DNA from 3 places in the Paucidesulfovibrio longus DSM 6739 genome. Region 1 is predicted to be linked to each of the others. Evidence: predicted binding sites of a transcription regulator. Region 1 holds the regulator's gene; each other region holds the start of a gene.

Region 1 (6,426 bases):
GACTTCAGGACGGTAGCGGAACAGCCCACGGGCCAGACCCACATTTCAAGGGGGTTGGAGGTGGTGATGTCGCCCAGCTTGTGGTGGTCGACGACGGCCACGAGCTCGCCCTTGGACAGGTTGTCGATGGTCTGGGAGATGTCGGTGTGGTCAACCAGAATGATCTTCTGGCCGGTGGCGTCGGTGACGATCTCGGGAGCCTTCAGGCCGAACTTGTCCAAGACGAACTTGGTCTCCGGGGCGATCTCGCCCTGGGTCACGGGCTTGGCTTCCATGCCGCGCTTGGAATACAGGTCAGCGGCGGCAATGGCGGAAGCGACGGTATCGGTGTCGGGGTTTTTGTGTCCACAAACGAGAATAGCCATAATGTTGATCCTCCTATGAGTGGTTCAATGCGTGCCAAAAACTTAGGTTGTTCCAGATATCACAAAGTCACAAGGCTGCCAAGTCACAGAAAGGAGAAGATCGCGGGAGGAGGCGGATGTCCTGACGCCTTGAAAAGCGGCGCGTTTTCTCGTCCCAGACCCAATGCTCGCTGATGACCGAATCAGATTGTTCCGGGTATCACAAGCGCTTTCGTCTGCCAAGTCATAGCGCCTTGATAATCAAGGCCAGGCCGACCAGGGCCGCCCCGCTGAAAAAGACCGCGTAGGCGCGCCGAACGCGCAACGCGAGCAGGCCGCCGAGGCTTGCCGCGAGCCAGAGATGCGGCCAATCCACGTTCATCTGGTCGAGGAGCGGACCAAGTACGCCGAGCAGCATCCGAAGGAGCAGGTCCAAAATGACCAGCGAGACGAAAAAGAAGAGCCAGGACGTCGCAAAACTGCGCAGCATGGACAAATAGATGATGCGTTCCGGGAAAGGCCCGGATCCCAGTCGTTCCGCCCATTGCTGGGCCATTGCGTGGCACTTGCCCTGCCCGATTCGCAGTTTTGCCTCGAGTCGCGTGCCGAGCCAGGCCATGGGGATGCCGGCGGTCATGGCCAGAGCGATCTGGCCCGTGTCCGTCAGGCCGTACAGCGAGGTAAGCGCCAGCGCCGTAAACATTGCCGCTCCCAAATGGGGAGGGATGTAGGTTCCCGCTGGGATGATGTCCAGCCAGGCAAGCTCGAAAAAAATGGCGATTTTCAGGCAGATATCGTAGTCGCCCGTTGCCAGGGCCCAGAGCAGGCCGATGAAGAGCGGCCGCTCAAGCAGGCCGATGCTCAGCGAAAAGCGGAACAGCGAGAAGAGCGCAAAAAAAAACCAATCAGCGCAAACCACGCGAGAGCGGAAGTGGCCATCATCCGAACCTCACTTGCACCGGGTCGTTGGGGACGCAGCGAAAGTCCAGTCGGACCTTGCTGTCGAGAAAGAAGCGCAGGCACGCCTCTTCCTGCTCATTGACGGCGACGCTCGGGGACAGCTGTCTTTTTCCTGGAGCGTAATGAATGTTTCCGATGTTGATCGCGGAAAAGGAAAACCCGATCTCATAGGCCTTCCGGGCATCTTCGCAATTGGAAAAGAGCACCAGAGTCGAGCTTTGGCTGGACGTCCACATGGATGTTTTCTGGAGATGCAGGAGATCGCGCACGGGGACGAAGGAGGCGTTCATGGTCTGCGGGATGGCCAGGGACATGATCTGCTGGGTCAACATGTCTTCGGCGACCTTATCGTTGGCGACGATGATGGTCGTGGCCCCTGTGTAGGGCAACCACGTCTCCACGACCTGTCCGTGGACGAGGCGATTGTCCACCCGCACCCAGTTCATGAGCCGCTTCCCTGCCGACCGGCGCCGGAGCGGCGCGCAAGCATTTCCCCGGCGACCACGATTCCCTGTCGTCCCGCGGATTTGACCTGGGCCGCCATTTCCGCGAGCGGCAATTCCCGCGATTGAATGGCCTTGACCACCATGGGCATGTTGACGCCGGAAATGACTTCCAGCTCAAAGGATTTCAGCAGCGACAGGCTCAGAGTCGTGGGCGTTCCGCCGAAAAGATCGGTCAGGATAAGAACCCCGTTTCCCTTGCTGCATTTTTCGACCGCATCGCGAATGGATACGACCAGTTCGTCCACTGCCGATTCCTGAGGCACGCCCACAGCGCGGACGTTTTCCTGCGGCCCCACGACCAGTTCGGCCGCTTCGAGAAGGCTTGCGCCGAACGATCCATGCGTCACGACCACAACGCCGACAAGCTGTCCCTGCTTCGATTTCGACATGGCTATCCGAGTTCGTAGTGGCGATGCTCAAGAGTCACGGCGTAGCCCGCTTTTCTAAGCACCCGGTTGAGCATCTCCCCGGTGGCGACCGAACGGTGCCTCCCGCCCGTGCAGCCCAGGGCCACAGTGACCCTGTACCGCCCCTCCTGCGCAAAAAGCGGCAGGAGATAACAAAGAAAATTGACGAAACGCTCCTTGAAGGAACGTCCTATTTCACTTTCCAGCACATATTCGGATATTTCGGGATCCTTTCCGGAAAGAGGCCGCAGTTTCTCATCGAAATATGGATTTGGCAAGAAACGGAGATCAAAAACAAGATCCGCATCGATGGGCACGCCGTATTTGAATCCGAACGTCAAGAGGTGGACGCGCATGCTGGAACCGGGGTCTTCGAGTGCCGTCCATTTTTCCTGGATGATCCGCCGCAAATCGTGGATGGAGTAGCCCGTGGTGTCGATGACGAGATCGGCGGATGTCCGGATCGGCCCCAGGAGTTGGCGCTCCTTTTCCAGGGCCTGTTCCAGGCCGAGGGAATTGCTTTCCAACGGATGCAGCCGACGCGTGGTGGCGTAGCGGGTGAGCAGCTTGTCCTGGCGCGTCTCCAAAAACACGACCTGCACCTTGACGCCCATGGCGGCCAGTTCGGTGGAGGCGCGTTCCCATTCTTCCACGAAATCCACCTGTCGGAGGTCCATGCCCAGGGCAAGACCGCGATGGTCCTTATCCATGCCGCGAAAAAGTTCGACCATCTTCGGAAGCATGCCTGCGGGAAGCCCGTCCACGCAGAAGAAACCGAGATCTTCGAAGACGTTGAGAGCCGTGCTCTTGCCCGCACCAGAAAGCCCGGTAACGACAATCACGGGAAAAGAAACGTCTTTCTTCAAGCGGATGCCCTTCTAGGTGCCCTGCAGGAGTTGTTGAAGCCCTTCCACGCCGTCCGCTTCCAAGAAGTTCCTGCGGAATTCAGGATCTTTGAGCAGTCGCGAAATGTGCGCGAGAATGCGCAAATGAAGCCCCGCCACCTGTTCCGGGGCAATCACCAGGAAGATGATCCGGCAGGGGGCGTGATCAAGGGCCTCGAAATCGACACCCTGGGTACTGCGGGCCACTGCGACAACGATGCGATCAAGGGATTCGAGCTTGCCGTGCGGAATGGCAATGCCATCCCCGATGCCGGTCGATCCCAGGCTTTCACGGTCAAGAAGGACGCGGAGGGCCTCCTCCGCGTCCATTTCCGGAATCCTGTCGCTCACTGCGCTCACGATTTCCCGGAGCACCTCCGCCTTGGTGGCGGAGGCAAGCTCCGGCAATATCAGTTCCGTATCAAGATACTCGCCTAATCTCATTTCAGTTTCCGGGATCGATCAATCCGTAGTCGCCGTCCTTACGGCGGTAGATGACATTGACTCCCTCGGTTTCCGCGTTGCGGAATACGAGGAACTCGAACTGCAACGAATCGAGCTGCATGGCCGCTTCTTCAACAGACATGGGCTTGGGTTCGTAGTTGTCCGTGCCGGTAATGGTCGGAGCATCTCCCGCTTCGGAAAGCGAAAAATACTCCATACGCACGTCGCGGGTCTGGGCCTTGCGCCGCCTGTCCTTCATCTTCTCGCGGATCTTGCGCAGCTGGGATTCCAGCTTATCCACCACGGAATCAATCGTGGCGTACATGTCCGGCGACTCCTCATAGGCGGAGATGTGGATGTTGTCCGCGTTGAGCACCACATCGGCCTTCTGGCGAGTCTTTTCCACGGCGAGGTTGACCTGGAGATCGGACTCGTCGCTGTCCTGAATGAACTTGGATATCTTATCGAAACGCTTCTCGATGTGATCCTTCAGATGCGGCGAGGGATCAAGGTTCTTGAAGTTGAAGCTGATGTTCATACACAATCCTCCTTGAGATAGAGGTTGAGTGGGCAAGTTCAAAGAATCTGCTTACGTTTTGAGGAGGAAGGAATATTCATGGCCGAACGGTACTTGGCGACCGTCCTGCGCGCGATATTCACATCCAGCTTTTCCTTGAGCATGTCTCCTATGACTTCGTCGCTGAGCGGCCTCTTGGGATCCTCGTCGCCGATGAACTGCTTGATGAGCGCCTTGACGGATTCCGAGCCGACCTGCGTTCCGTCGCCGAGGTCCAACGCACTGTTGAAAAAGAACTTCAACTCGAAAATCCCGTGCGGTGTGGACACGTACTTGTTGGTCGTAATCCGGCTCACCGTGGATTCATGCATGCTGATGTCCTCGGCCACATCCTTGAGAATAAGCGGCTTCAGCCTGGAAACGCCCTCCTCGAAAAAGCTCCTCTGAAAACGGACGATGCTCTCCATGACCTTGTAGAGGGTGCGCTGGCGCTGGTAGAGACTCTTGAGCAGCCAGGCCGCGGAGCGCATCTTTTCCTGGAAATATTCCTTGTCCTTGCTGTTGCAGGACTTGATATCGTCCATATAAAACGAATTCAGCGTCAATCGCGGCAATCCGTCCTCATTGAGCACGATCACGAAGTCGTCTCCGTACTTGTACACGAAAACGTCCGGGCTGACGTAATGCGGCTCCGTGCTCGAATAACTGGTGCCCGGCATGGGATCGAGCTTCTGGATGATATCAAGGTACGCCTTGAGCTCGTCCATGTCGATCTTGAATTTGCGAGCCAGGGGCTTGTAGCGGCGCTTTTCCAGATCTTCGAGGTGTTCGTCCACGATCGAGTAAAGAATGGGGTCGTCGTACCCGAAGACTTCGAGTTGCACGAGCAGGCATTCGCGCGGGGAACGGGCGGCCACGCCCACGGGATCGAGACGCTGGATGCGGTGCAGCACGCTCTCGACAGCTTCCGGAGTGGCATCGACCTGGGAGAGGATGTCGTTCACATCGGCCTGGAGATAGCCTCGGTCGTCGAGGTTGCCGAGGATGATCTCGCCGATGGCGAGTTCTTCTTCCGTGAAATTCGAAAGCCGCATCTGCCAGTTGATGTGGCCGTCCAGCGACGGCTTGGAGGCAAGGCGGGCCTCGAAGGAGAGCCCCTCCTCCGGAATTTCGGCTTCACGGCTCTGCGACTGCTTGGACGTGCTGGAAAACTCTCCGATGTAGTTTTCCCAGTCCGCGTCGCGCATGAGTTCGTCCTGGGCCTGCTTCTCGGCGGTGGCCTCCTCGCGCGGAGTCTCCTCCGCACGCGCGTCCTCATCCCCTTCCTTTTCATCAAGGAATGGATTTTCCAGAAGTTCCTGCTGAACGGATTCCAGCAGCTCAAGCCGGGAGAGCTGCAACAGCTTGATGGCCTGCTGCAACTGCGGGGTCATGACAAGCTGCTGACTAAGCTTGAGTTGTTGTCTGAGTTCCAGTCCCATATCGCTCACTGCGGCGGAGTGCGGATCCGCAGTCTCAAGACTGCCTGAACAAATCCACGTCTCTCTGCATCTCGTTCGTTTATTTTCCTGCTTTCACTATGCCACAGCTTTGGATGCGGCGCAAGAATTACATCTTAAACTATTGAAAATACAGATTTACACGGCGGAAATCAGCCACCATGAAAGAACTGTACCAACCTTCATGGGGGCTGTAAATCGCCAATTGGGAAGGAAATTGCGGATCAGAGGCAGAAATTTTCGCCGAGGTAGACCTGTCTCGCCTTGGAATCCTTGACAATTTCCTGGGGACTGCCTTCAAGGATGATCGTGCCCTCGTAGACGAGATAGGCCCGATCGCAAATATTCAAGGTTTCGCGGACATTGTGGTCGGAGATGAGGATTCCGAGACCCAGTTTTTTCAAAATGGATATGATTTCCTGAATGTCGATCACGGCGATGGGATCGATGCCCGCGAACGGCTCGTCAAGAAGGATATATTTGGGATTCATGATCAACGCGCGGGCGATTTCGAGCCGTCTCCGTTCGCCGCCCGAAAGATACATGGCCTTTTGGTGCGCGAGCTTGGTGATGTTGAACATGCGCATCAACTCGCGGGCGCGCTGGCGTCGTTTTTCCCGATTGTAGGACGTCTGCTCCAGGATGATCATCAGATTTTCGAGCACGGTCAGCTTTCGGAATACGGAACTTTCCTGCGGAAGATAGGAAAGTCCCATGCGTGCCCGTTCGTGCAGGGGCAGATGCGTGATTTCCTTTTCCCCGAATCGAACCACGCCCGCATTGGGCTTGACGATGCCCGCAAGCATGTAAAACGTCGTGGTCTTTCCCGCGCCGTTGGGGCCGAGCAGGCCGACCACTTCGCGGC
Region 2 (6,426 bases), on a different contig from region 1:
ACGCAGAAACCGGCCTTGGCGCCGGCAACGACCACGCCCAGGCCGACGAGACCGCCGATCAGGGACGGGAATTCCGGGCCGACCAGCCAGGCGAAGGCCATGTAGGGGATGGTGAAGGCGACGGCGGCGAAGAGGCAGAACTTCCAGGCCTTGAAGCCGTCCACCCAGGAACGCTTGGGACCGAAGTAACGGGTGATGAAGCCGAGCATGAACACGGGGAGGATGAAGATCATGCCCACGTGCATCAGGGTGGCCCACTGGCCGATGACCATGTTGAACTGGTCCATGTTGGCGAAGTTCAGGCCGGGGATGTTCGCGCCGACAGCGGCTTCCACAAGGCCCTTGAGAAACTTCAGGCCGAGCACGACCGGGGTGCCGACCGCGCCGAAGGTGACGGGGAAGGAGTTGAACACCAGGCAGATGACCGCGGCGGCCAGGGGCGGGAAGCCCAGGCTGAGCAGCAGCGGAGCGGCCAGAGCGGCAGGGGTGCCGAAGCCCGCGGCGCCTTCGATGAAGGCCGCGAACAGGTAGCCGATGATGATGGCCTGCACGCGGCGGTCGCGCGAGATGTTCTGCATGCCGTGCTGAATGGTCTCCATGCCGCCGCTGTGTTGCAGCGTATAGAGAATCAGGATGGCGCCGAAGACGATGATCAGGATGCCGATGGCGGTGATGAATCCCTGAATGGTCAGGGCGGCGACGTAGCCGACGGGAAGCTGCCAGGCCAGGATGGCGCCGAGCGCACAGGCGAGCCAGGCCACGGGCATGGCTTTGGTGGCGGGCCAGCGCAGGCCGACCATGAGCACCAAGGCGAGGACAATGGGAATTACTGCGACCAGAGCCAGAACTTCGATAGACATGTGTTCCCCCTCCAAATGCGATTAGGGTCGTTCATGCAGTGCTCCCGGGTGGGAGCGGGGCGATGCGCGGGGACGGAATTTCGCGCGCCGCCCGTTTCCTCAAATCACTTGCCGATCGATCCGGGCCGCAGGAGCGGCGCCGAACGTACCCATTGGAGCGCTGGGTCCGCGCATTGGCGTTATCTCGTTCTCCCCGGCGAACGCCGCCCCGCACTGCACGGGGCGGCGTCCTGAGAGAGGGGAGAGGAGGTACTACTTGCCGGCGCGACCGTCGTCGCAGGGCTCGCCGCCGCCGGGGCGGGCGTGCTCAGCCGTGGCGAGGGTTTCGCAGGCTTCCGGTTCGGCCAGTTCGCCGTCGTTGACGGGCTTGGCCTCGGCCATGCGCTTGAGACGCTCGTAGCGCATGGCGTAGTCGTGTTCGATCTGCTCGCGCAGACGCTTGGACTCGCCGGGGAATGTCCGCTCCAGGAGAGCGTAACGGTTTTCACCGGAGAGGAATTCCTGAATGGAGCCGTCCGGGCTCTTGGATTCGAGCACGAACGGGTTCTTGCGCTCGTCGGCCAGCTGCGGGTTGAAGCGGAAGAGCGGCCAGTAGCCGCAATCCACCGCCAGCTTGCCCTCGAGCTGGGACTTTCCCATGCCCTTGCGGATGCCCTGGTTGATGCAGGGCGCGTAGGCGATGATCAGGGAAGGACCGGGGTAGGCCTCGGCTTCCTTGATGGCCTTGAGGGTCTGGGCCTTGTCCGCGCCCATGGAGATGCTGGCGACGTAGACGTAGCCGTAGGTCATGGCCATCTGGCCGAGATCCTTCTTGCCGGTCTTCTTGCCGGAGGCCGCGAACTTGGCGATGGAGCCGAGCGGGGTGGCCTTGGAGGACTGGCCGCCGGTGTTGGAGTAGACCTCGGTGTCCATGACCAGGACGTTGATGTCCTCGCCGGAGGCCAGCACGTGGTCCAGTCCGCCGTAGCCGATGTCGTAGGCCCAGCCGTCGCCGCCGAAGATCCAGAAGGACTTCTTGGTGAACAGGTCGCTCATGGCCGCGATCTCGGCCAGGGCCGGGTCCGTGGTTCCGGCCAGGAGCGCCTTGAGCTTGTCGCCGAACTCGCGGGACTTCTCGGCGTCGTCCTTGCCTTCGAGCCAGCCGTTCAGCGCGGCCTTGAGCTCGCCTTCGGCGCTCTCGGCGGCCTGGGCCACCAGGCTGGAGAGGCGCGCGCGGCGCTGGGCCACGGCGATCTGCATGCCGAAGCCGAATTCGGCGGCGTCTTCGAACAGGGAGTTGCCCCAGGCCGGACCGTGTCCGTCCTTGTTCACGCAGTAGGGCGTGGTCGGGGCGGAGGCGCCCCAGATGGACGAGCAGCCCGTGGCGTTGGCCACGATCATGCGCTCGCCGAAGAGCTGGGTAAGCAGCTTGACGTACGGGGTTTCGCCGCAGCCGGAGCAGGCGCCGGAGAATTCCATGAGGCTCTGCTGGAGCTGGCTGCCCTTGACCGTGTCGCGGCGGGTCAGGTCCGTCTTGTAGGAGACGGTCTCGGAGAAGGCGAAGTTATCGGCCTGGGCGTCGGCCTGGGTGGCGATGGGCTTCATCACCAGGGCCTTTTCCTTGGCCGGGCAGATGTCGGCGCAGTTGCCGCAGCCCAGGCAGTCCATGACATTGACCTGGAGGCGGTACTTGAGGCCCTTGAAGTCCTTGCCTTTGGCGTCCTGGGCGGCGAAGGAGGCCGGAGCCTTCTTCATCTCGGCCTCATCGGCCAGCACCGGGCGCAGGGCGGAGTGGGGGCAGACAAAGGCGCACTGGTTGCACTGGATGCAGTTGTCGATGTTCCATTCCGGAACCATGATGGCCACGCCGCGCTTCTCGTACTTGGAGGTCGCCAGCGGGAAGAGGCCGTCCGGCTCGAACGCGGACACGGGCAGGGTGTCGCCCTTCTGGCCCAGGATCGGGCGCATGACGTTCTTGACGAAGTCGGGCTCGCTCTTGACGACCGGGGCCTCGTCCTGCGCGTCGGCCCAGGAGGCGGGGTAGTCCACGGCCTTGAGGGCCTCGGTGGCCAGGTCCACGGCGTCGTTGTTCATCTTGACGATCTTCTCGCCCTTCTTGCCGTAGGCCTTCTGGATGCCTTCCTTGAGCAGGGCCACGGCCTTCTCGAAGGGGATCACGTCCGCCACCTTGAAGAAGGCGGTCTGCATGACCATGTTGATGCGTCCGCCCAGGCCCACCTTGCCGGCCAGGGCCACGGCGTCGATGGTGTAGAACTTGAGCTTCTTCTCGGCGATGGTCCGGCGCATGGCCGCGGGCAGCTTCTCTTCCATGTCCTCCAGGGACCAGGAACAGTTCAGCACGAAGGAGCCGCCGTCCTTGATGCCCTCAAGCACGTCGTAGAGCCGCACGTAGCTGGGGTTGTGGCAGGCGATGTAGTCGGCGCTGTCCACGAGGTAGGTGGACTGGATGGGCTTTTCGCCGAAGCGCAGGTGGGAAACGGTGATGCCGCCGGACTTCTTGGAGTCGTAGGCGAAGTATCCCTGGGCGTAGAGGTCGGTGTTGTCGCCGATGATCTTGATGGCCTGCTTGTTCGCGCCCACGGTGCCGTCGGCGCCGAGGCCCCAGAACTTGCACTGGACAGTGCCCTTGGGGGTGGTGTCCAGTTTTTCGGACACAGGCAGGGAAAGGCCGGTCACGTCGTCGTTGATGCCCACGGTGAAGCGCTTCTTGGTTGCGCTTTCCATGTTGTCGTAGACGGCCTTGATCATCGGGGCGTTGAATTCCTTGGAGCCGAGTCCGTAGCGTCCGGCCAGGACCACGCAGTTGCGTCCGGCCTCGGCCAGGGCGGCGCGCACGTCCAGGAACAGCGGGTCGCCGGAAGCGCCGGGCTCCTTGGTGCGGTCGAGCACGGTGACCTTGGCGGCGCTGGCGGGCAGGGCGGCCAGGAAGGCTTCCTCGACAAAGGGGCGGTACAGGCGGACCTTGACCAGGCCGACCTTGCGTCCCTGGGCCACGAGGTGGTTCACGGTCTCCTCGATGGCTTCGCAGGAGGAGCCCATGGACACGACCACGTGCTCCGCATCGGGAGCGCCGACGTAGTCGAAGAGATTGTAGGCGCGGCCGGTGATGCTCTCGACCTTCTTCATGCAGGACTGCACGATGCCGGGCAGGGCGGCGTAGAAGGGGTTGGCGGCTTCGCGGGCCTGGAAGTAGATGTCCGGGTTCTGGGCGGTGCCGCGGATGTGCGGGTGCTCAGGGTTCATGGCTCCGGCGCGGAAGGCCTCGACCATTTCCATGTCCACGAGCTTGGCCATGTCGGCGTAGTCGATGATCTCGATCTTCTGGATTTCGTGGGAGGTCCGGAATCCGTCGAAGAAATGCAGGAAAGGCACGCGGGATTCGATGGCGGCGAGGTGGGCCACCAGGGCGAGGTCCATGACCTCCTGGACCGAACCCGAGGCGAGCATGGCGAACCCGGTCTGGCGGGCGGCCATGACGTCGGCGTGGTCGCCGAAGATGGACAGCGCGTGGGCGGCGAGGGCGCGCGCCGTGACGTGGAACACGCCGGGCAGCAGTTCGCCGGAAATCTTGTACATGTTGGGGATCATCAACAAAAGGCCCTGGGAGGCGGTGAAGGTGCTGGTCAGGGCGCCCGCAGCCAGGGAGCCGTGCACCGCGCCTGCCGCGCCCGCTTCGGACTGGAGCTGGCGAACCAGAACCGACTGCCCGAAGATGTTCTTGCGGCCCTGGGCAGCCCACTCGTCGGCAATCTCACCCATGGTCGAGGACGGGGTGATGGGGTAGATGGCGGCCACCTCGCTCATGGCGTATGCCACATGAGCGGCGGCGGTGTTGCCATCCATGGTTTTCATTTGCTTGGCCATTGAATTCTCCTTTCCATTGTTTCCGCATTCCGGCGGGCGGACCCGCCATGTAATGGCTACGCCCTAAAGATCAAGAAGCGTGCCAGCCTTTGTTTTTGTGTTATAGCTCAATTATTGCTGCTTCTTGCGTTGTCTTCTCCTTGCTCCGCCCCTGGCCGGGCGAGCTCGTTGGTCTGAAAAAACAGACAGCCATTCTCCTGCCGTTCGCATAGGGCCGGGATCAAACCCGCCCGTACCGGGGCCTTGAGGACGATATCCGGATCAGGTCGCCGTCAATGGTTGAAGCCGGGTGTCTTTTTTTTCGGACTTCCAGGTCGCGCTCAGGGGGGCTTCGACGTTGTCTTCCGGAAGCGGGCAACTCTTTTCATACGCGTCAGGACGTGTTAAATGCAAAGAGAGTGGAAGCTTTCTCCTCGAAAGTGGATTCGGTACGTTATCTGCATTGCAGTACGACATTCCGAACCGAAAGAGACGCGAGGGTATATGATGTTACGCCGTTTTAGCATTCGCATGCGATTATTTTTCCTGCTGGGGCTCATCGTCCTGTTTCTGGGCGGTGTTATTTTTGCGTTCCATAACAATGCGAACATGATAAAAGACATGGGCGTCAAGGCTTCCGACGAGGCCATGCTCGACGGCCAGAAGCAGAAGCTTCAGGTCTCGACGCATTCCCTGGCTGTGGCGCTGGGCGACCTCGTCAAGGACGTGCCGGGAGAATCCGCCCGGGTGGAGCTGTTGCGCGCAGCGGTGGACAACATCCGATTCGAGGATGACGATTCCGGCTATTTCTTCATCTACCGCGGAACCGTGAACGTGGCCCTGCCGCCCAAGAAGGAACTCCAGGGCAAGGATCTGGGCGACCTCAAGGATCCGAACGGCGTGCAGCTCGTGACCGAACTGCACAAGCTGGCCATGGCCGGCGGCGGCTTCATCGAATACATCTGGCCCAAGCCGGGCGCGGGCGACGTGCCCAAGCTTTCCTACGCCGAGATGATTCCGGGCACGGACGTCTGGATCGGGACGGGCGTCTATACGGACAACGTCCAGGCCGAGAAGGAACGCATCGCGTCGATCATTTCCGATCATGCCAACAATTCCCTGACGTGGGTTCTCAGCGTGGTCGTGGTGCTGCTCCTGTTCGTGCTCCTTCCGCTTTTCTGGATGATCGTCGTAAGCATCGTGAAGCCCGTATCCGAATGCGCCGCCCTGGCAGAGTCCATCGCCGCGGGCGACCTGGACGTGTCGCTCAAGGCCGAGGGACGCGACGAACCCGCCGTGCTCCAGCGCGCCTTCAACAGCATGGCCGCGTCGCTGCGCGGCAAGGCTGCCCTGGCCGGGCGCATCGCCGGGCGCGACCTGACCGGGGACGTGGTGCTCTGCTCCGAGCGCGACTCCCTGGGCAAGGCGTTGCAGGAGATGACGCGCAATCTGCGCCAGCTCCTTGGCGAGGTGCGCGAGGCCAGCATCCAGATCGCGGCGGGCTCCTCGGAAGTCTCGGATTCGAGCCAGTCCCTCTCCCAGGGGGCGACCGAGCAGGCCGCTTCTCTGGAGCAGATCACCAGTTCCATGACGGAAATGGGCTCGCGGACCCGGACCAACGCCGAAAACGCCTCCAAGGCCAGCGAGATCGCGCGGCAGCAGCAGGAACAGGCAGGCCGGGGCGCAACGGACATGTCCCGGATGCTGGAGGCCATGGAAGGAA
Region 3 (6,426 bases), on a different contig from region 1:
GTCGCCGTGGGTGGAGGCCAGAAGGAGCTGCCCGCCGGGAGCATAGAGCGCCACGAAGAGCACCTCGCCGGAGGCGGTGATTTCCTGAAAGAGTTCCTGGGCCAGGGAGGGGAAGATCTGCGAGAGGGCGGGATTGTTGCGCAGCGAGCGCATGATGCGCACGAGGTTGGCCTCGACCCCGCGCACGATGACGCGGCCGGAGAGAACCATGTGCTCCTCGACCACGGCGCGCTGGTGCTTGATGGACTGCCATGTCAAAAACAGGCTGCCCAGGCCCAGCACGATGAGCGCCAGCACCGCGGCGATGATGGGACCGCGCTCGTTTTGCTTCGCCTTGACTTCCATTGATGCTCGCTTGGCCGGGCGCGGCTACTGCCGTTTGCCCGTGCGCAGGATATCGTACAACGTTTTGGGGTTCATGCCGTTCTTTTCGGCCAATTCCCGGAAGGGCATTCCCGCGTCGGTTTCCACGCCGGCCATGCGCAGGCGTTCCGTGGCCGTGGCCTGGGGCAGGCCGTAGCTGTTGCAGATCTCCGCCAGGGTCATCATGCCCGTGCCTTCCGGCGGGCGGATGGGCAGCGCTTCGAAGGGGTCGCCTCCAAGAGCCGCCCGGATCGTCGCGTAGACGTCCTGGGGGCTTTTCCCGGCCTCTTTCGCGATATCCTTGAGCGGCGTTTCCGGAGCGGCTTTGATGCCCCGCGCCTTCAGCGCGTCCAGGGCGGCGCCCGAATCAATTCCCATGTTTTTCGCGAACTCGTCAAGGCTGGACAGCTCCGCGTGTCCGTAGGGCGGATTGCCGTAGGTCGCCACATGGCCGTTCTTGAGCCAGGCGCTGAAGTCGAGAAGCTGCTGCACTCCGGGAAGGCCGAAGAGCGCGCCGAAGGTGAAATAGAGGGTCACGGCCAGGGCCGCCACCAGAGGCGGGGTCAGGACGATGAGTTCGCGGGCGCGGTTGCGCATGTAGTTGGTCACGGACTTCCAGTTGTACCAGATGTGCACCAGTCCGCTGAGAAGAAAAAGAATGCCGAGAGACAGGTGCAGTGCGTCCCACTGGTCCTTGGAAAGCCCCATGAAACGCCAATCCGCCCAGTATGCCACGCGGCCCTGGGGTTCATAATAGAGAACCGCGCTGGTGAGCAGCAGCAGCGCGAAGGAGAGAAAGCCTGTCAGGGAGACTGTTTTGCGGAACATGGACGTACTCCGTTGCGTTTCGGTATTCCGATTCTGCGATATTCCGCGCAACCGCCGCCTCTGTCAACCTGAGGATTGGAAGTGAAAAGGGCGGTCGGAGCTTTCCCCAATCCGACCGCCCGCAGTAACCACGCTTCGTCGACGCTGTTGTGCTACCAGCCGCAGGGGCCGTTGCCCGGGCCGTAGCCGTTCATCATGCCGTAGCCTCGGCCGTTGCCCATGCCGTAGCCGGGACCGGACTGGGGCTGGATGCCCGCGGCGTCCAGGTCGTTGTAGAAGGACTCGCGCTCGACCTGCATCTTTTCACGGACCTTGGAAATCTCGGCGACCAGGGAGCGGATGTCCGACTTGTCGGCCTTGCCGCTCTCGGTGAGCGCGTTCAGTTCCAGGTTCTTGGACCACATCTCGTTGCGCAGCTTCTCCATCTTCTCCTGATGCTTGTCGAAGATCTTCTGGAACGCTTCCTGCTGTTCCGGGGCGATCTGCGCACCGGGGCCGTAGCCGTTCATCATGCCATAGCCGGGACCGTAGCCGTTCATCATGCCGTAGCCATGATGCCAGCCCTGTCCGGCGAAAGCCATGGCCGAAAGGGCCAGGACGGCGATGACGGTCAGGGATGCGATGGTCGTCTTCTTGCTCATGGATCCTCCATTATCGTTGAAAAAGAGTTTTCAGGCTCATGCCTGTTTGCGAAGTGTGACGGTTGATCAGGATAAAGCATTGGGCGTGCCATAATTTGTATTCACATTTATTCTGATGAGTTGCTTGCTCTGCGGCGATTTATTGTGCAATGATTTGCACGAAAAATTGCACATAAACGTGCAGCATGTGCAGAGTGAGGAGCCTTGACCGATCCGGGTGGCGTGCTCATTTTGAAATAGATGAACTCGATGGAGGACGCGTATGCCGATTTACGAATACCGTTGCGAGAAGTGCGGCAAGGTCTTTGAGGAGTTGGTTCTCGGACCGGGGGATGCGCCCCTGGCCTGCCCGGAGTGCGGAGCGCCGGACCCGGAAAGGCTGCTCTCCGGATTTTCCCTGGGCGATGCTTCCGCATCGGGCGGCGGCGCGGCCGCGGCAAGCGCGGGGTGCGGAGGCGGGGGATTCACCTGAGGCTGAGCGGTCGCGTTCCCGGTTCGGGACCGTCGTTCGGAAGGGAAAATCAGGAAAGAAATTCGTCCATGCCGCAGCGGCGGCAGCCGTCGCATCCGTGGTCCGGGCAGCCGGGCGAAGCTACAAAGCGCTTGGATCGTTGCCATTCTTCCCAGAGATGGGCTTTGGTCACACCGATGTCAATGACATCCCAGGGCAGGGGGTCGTCAAAGCTGCGCTCCCGATCCAACCAGTCGGACATGTCGCCGTCCCAGAGGCGCAGGGCCTTTTTCCAACCGCCGTTCTCCGCTGCCAGTTCCACGAAATCGAAGAGGCTCTCGTCCCCGCGGGCCAGCAGCCCCTGGAGCCGGGCCTGGAAGGGCTTGTCCGACTCAACCCGAAATCCTTTCAGCGGCTTGACGATGTCCCGAAGCATCTTCTGGCGGTTTTCCAATGCCTCTTCCGTGGCCATGGGAGCCCATTGAAAAGGGGTGTTCGGCTTGGGCACGAGGCTGCTCGTGCCCAGGGTGAAGCGCATGAATTCCTTCTTGCGCTTGATGTTTTCGTCGCGCGTGCGGGCGATCTGTCCGAGAAAATCCCCAAGTTCCTCGTAGTCCTCGTCCGTTTCGCCCGGCCAGCCGAGAATGCAATAGCTTTTAAGATGGTTGACCCCATGCCGTGCGCAGAGGACCACGGCGTTCAGGAAGTCCGCTTCGTCGAGTTTCTTGCTGGCGCTTTGGCGCAGGCGGCGGCTCGGGCCTTCCAGGGCCAGAGTGATGGTCCGAATGCCGCATTGGCGCAGAAAGGAGAGCAGTTCTTCGGTAACGCCGTCCGCGCGGATGGAGGAGAGGGCAAATTTGGTTCCCCGGCTGCGCAGCCAGGTGAGGAAGGGCAGCAGGTCGGGGAGATCCGTGAGGGCCGTGCCCACGAGTCCGACCTTGGGCGGGTCGGTCTGCTCCACGATATCCTGGAGTTCCGCCAGGGTGGCCTGCCGGGGCGGGCGGTAGATGAACCCGGCGGCGCAAAAGCGGCAGGCGTAGGGGCAGCCCCGGTTGGCCTCCAGCAGCAGGGTGTCGCGGAAGACCGCGTCGCTTCCCGTGAAGCAGGAGTATGCGGGGTCGGCAAGGCTCGGCCCGGACGCCACCACGCGGCGGACAGGCGTCTTGGACCGTCCCGGCGCATAGATTCCGGACATCCCCGCCACGGCGTCGAGCATGGCGTCCTTGGTGCCGCCCGCGAGCCAGACTTCGCGGAATTTGGCGAAGACATCGGCCATTCCCGCTTCGGCCTCGCCCACGAAAAAGCAGTCGGCCATGGGGGCGAGGGGCGCCGGGTTCATGAACGCCAGCGGCCCTCCCACCAGGACCAGGGGAAAATCGGGGCGTTGCTCCCTTCGGGGAGCAACGCCCGCAGCCTTGAGCGCCCTGAGGAGGTGGAGGAGATCCTCCTCGAAGTTCACGCTCAGCGCCAGCACAGGGAAGCCGGAGAGCGGCGAACCGCTTTCCAGGGTGACGGGTTCGCCGTCGCGCCCAAGGGTGAAGCAGCGCTCCGGAGCCATGCCCGGATCGTCGGCCAGCAGGCGATAGACCGCCTGCCACCCCAGGGTCGAAAGGGCCACGGGCCGTTCCATGGGCACCACCAGGGCCGTGGGCAAGCGTCCGCCGGTTTCCCGGGGAGCCGGCTCCCTCGCGCCGTAATACAGGCGGTCGGTGCGCATGTTCGCGTTCCCGTTTCCCTACCCTTGCTCCTAGTCGCTGTTCTTGCGGATGAAGGCCGGGATATCCAGCTCATCCTGGTCGAACACGAAGTGCTCCTCGCCCGGACCGGCCATGGCCGCGCGGCGGGAAACACGCTTGGGAGCCTCCTCGATGATTTCGTCCTCTCCGCCGTCGCGGTAGCGCAGGTAGGCGGGAACGTTGCGGTTCTGGCCCAGCACGGAGCGGTGCACGCGGCGCTTGCCGTTGCCCGCGGCGGGCTCGGCGACCTGCTTGCCCGAGACGAGGGTCAGGGACTGCTTGGACTGGGCGCGTTCGGCCTTGCTGGCGGCCTGTTCGATGCCCGTGGCGATGACCGTGATGCGCATCTCGTCCCCGGCGTCCGGGTCGAAAACCGTGCCGAAGAAGATCTGGGCGTCCTCGTCCGCTTCGCTGGAGATGATGTTGGCGGCCTCGGCGGCCTCCTCGATGAGCATGTCCGGCGAGCAGGTGATGTTCATCAGCACGCCCTTGGCGCCTTCGATGGACACGTCCTCCAGCAGCGGGGAGGTGATGGCCATGCGGGCGGCCTCCTTGGCGCGGCCCTCGCCGGAAGCGAAGCCGGTGCCCATCAGGGCCAGGCCCGAATTGGACATCACGGCCTTGACGTCCGCGAAGTCGAGGTTGATCAGGCCGTGCACGGTGATCAGGTCCGCGATGCCCTTGGTGGCGAAGTAGAGCACTTCGTCCGCCTTCTTGAGCATTTCGGTGAACGAGGCCTTCTTGGCCGCGAGCTGGAGCAGGCGGTCGTTGGGAATGGTGATGATGGAGTCCACCACGTCCGAGAGGGCCTGGATGCCGTTTTCGGCGGCGCCCAGGCGGCGCTTGCCCTCGAAGAAGAAGGGCTTGGTGACCACGCCCACGGTGAGGGCGCCCAGGTCGCGGGCCACCTCGGCCACGACCGGAGCCGCGCCCGTGCCCGTGCCGCCGCCCATGCCCGCGGTGATGAAGACCATGTCCGCGCCTTCCAGGGCGTGGCGGATCTCGTCGATGTTCTCCATGGCGGCGTTGCGGCCCACTTCGGGATTCGCGCCCGCGCCCAGCCCCTTGGTCAGCTTCTGGCCGATGTGGATCTTGGTGTCGGCCAGGCTTTTTTCAATGTCCTGGTTGTCCGTGTTGCAGACGATGAACTCCACGCCCTTGAGCGCGGACTGGATCATGTTGTTCACGGCGTTTCCGCCGCCGCCGCCGCAGCCGATGACCTTGATCTTGGCACTCGTGTCGTGCTCGATCTCAAAATATTCCATGACTCTCCTCCGTTTGTTCCCTGTGCGTTCCTATGCGATGTCCGTAAACCACTTCCGCATCCTGCCCAGGATGCGGTTGAACGTGCCTTCGTCCCGGATGCCGAAGGAACGGCGTTCCAGGCCCGTCCGTTCCTTCTCGCAGCCGAACTTGAGCAGGCCCACTGCCGTGGCGTACTTGGGGCTGTCCACCACGTCGGTAAGCCCGCCGATGCCCGACGGATAGCCGATGCGCACCGGCAGGTCGAAAATCTGGTCGGCCAGATCCTGCATTCCCTCGATCATGGACGTGCCGCCCGTGAGCACCACGCCCGCCGCGATCATCTTCTTGAACCCGGATTTGATCAGTTCCTGGTCCACCAGGGCCAGGATCTCCTCGATGCGCGGCTCGCAGATTTCCGCGAGCACCCGCTTGGACATGGCCCGGCTCTCGCGGCCGCCCACGCTCGGCACCTCGATGAACTCGTCGTTCTCGATCATGTCCGCCAGGGCGCAGCCGTGCCGGATCTTGATCTCCTCGGCGGCCTGCATCGGCGTGCGCAGACCGAAGGCGATGTCGTTGGTCAGGTTGTTCCCGCCCAGCGCCAGCACCGAAGTGTGCTTGATGGAGTCGTTGGAGAAGATGGCCAGGTCCGTGGTGCCGCCGCCGATGTCCACGATGGCCACGCCGATCTCGCGCTCCTCGTCCGAGAGCACGGCCTTGGACGAGGCCAGGGACTCGAGCACGATGTCGGCGACGTCCAGCCCGGCCCGGTGGCAGGAGCGGATGATGTTCTGGGCCGAGGTCACCGCGCCGGTGACGATGTGGACCTTGGTTTCCAGCCGCACGCCCGCCATGCCCAGGGGGTCGGCGATGCCGCGCTGGTCGTCCACGATGAACTCCTGGGGCAGGGTGTGGATGACCTCGCGGTCCAGCGGGATGGCCACGGCCTTGGCCGCTTCGATGACCCGCTCCACGTCCTTCTGGGTGACTTCGCCGCCCTTGACGGCGATGACCCCGTGGGAGTTGAAGCCCTTGATGTGGCTGCCCGCGATGCCCGCGTACACGGAGCGGATTTCGCAGCCGGCCATGAGCTCGGCCTCTTCCAGGGCCTTTTTGATGCACTGCACGGTCTGCTCGATGTTCACCACCACGCCGCGACGCA

The links. Region 1 encodes sigma-54, which starts transcription at its own class of promoters, with help from an activator protein. Its sites were predicted from a motif close to CTGGCACGGNNNNTGCTT; they were not measured.
Region 2: a site for sigma-54 is predicted at 4,793-4,810, ahead of nifJ (pyruvate:ferredoxin (flavodoxin) oxidoreductase). Genes of this name have one in related genera too.
Region 3: a site for sigma-54 is predicted at 1,907-1,924, ahead of G452_RS20460 (Spy/CpxP family protein refolding chaperone). Genes of this name have one in related genera too.

Annotation. Positions count from the first base shown of each region.
Region 1 is NZ_ATVA01000016.1:317,391-323,816, forward strand. It holds gene G452_RS0114350 (manganese-dependent inorganic pyrophosphatase) at 1-365, opposite strand, end outside; gene G452_RS0114355 (PTS sugar transporter subunit IIC) at 589-1,263, opposite strand; gene G452_RS0114360 (PTS sugar transporter subunit IIB) at 1,283-1,750, opposite strand; gene G452_RS0114365 (PTS sugar transporter subunit IIA) at 1,747-2,199, opposite strand; gene rapZ (RNase adapter RapZ) at 2,202-3,083, opposite strand; gene G452_RS0114375 (PTS sugar transporter subunit IIA) at 3,096-3,545, opposite strand; gene hpf (ribosome hibernation-promoting factor, HPF/YfiA family) at 3,547-4,083, opposite strand; gene rpoN (RNA polymerase factor sigma-54) at 4,122-5,543, opposite strand; gene lptB (LPS export ABC transporter ATP-binding protein) at 5,786-6,426, opposite strand, start outside.
Region 2 is NZ_ATVA01000015.1:146,856-153,281, reverse strand. It holds gene G452_RS0111775 (L-lactate permease) at 1-860, opposite strand, end outside; gene nifJ (pyruvate:ferredoxin (flavodoxin) oxidoreductase) at 1,113-4,724, opposite strand; gene G452_RS19300 (methyl-accepting chemotaxis protein) at 5,235-6,426, shown strand, end outside.
Region 3 is NZ_ATVA01000012.1:238,549-244,974, forward strand. It holds gene G452_RS18235 (sensor histidine kinase) at 1-345, opposite strand, end outside; gene G452_RS0105745 (DUF4405 domain-containing protein) at 370-1,191, opposite strand; gene G452_RS20460 (Spy/CpxP family protein refolding chaperone) at 1,344-1,832, opposite strand; gene G452_RS0105755 (FmdB family zinc ribbon protein) at 2,095-2,304, shown strand; gene G452_RS0105760 (radical SAM protein) at 2,354-4,000, opposite strand; gene ftsZ (cell division protein FtsZ) at 4,031-5,284, opposite strand; gene ftsA (cell division protein FtsA) at 5,315-6,426, opposite strand, start outside.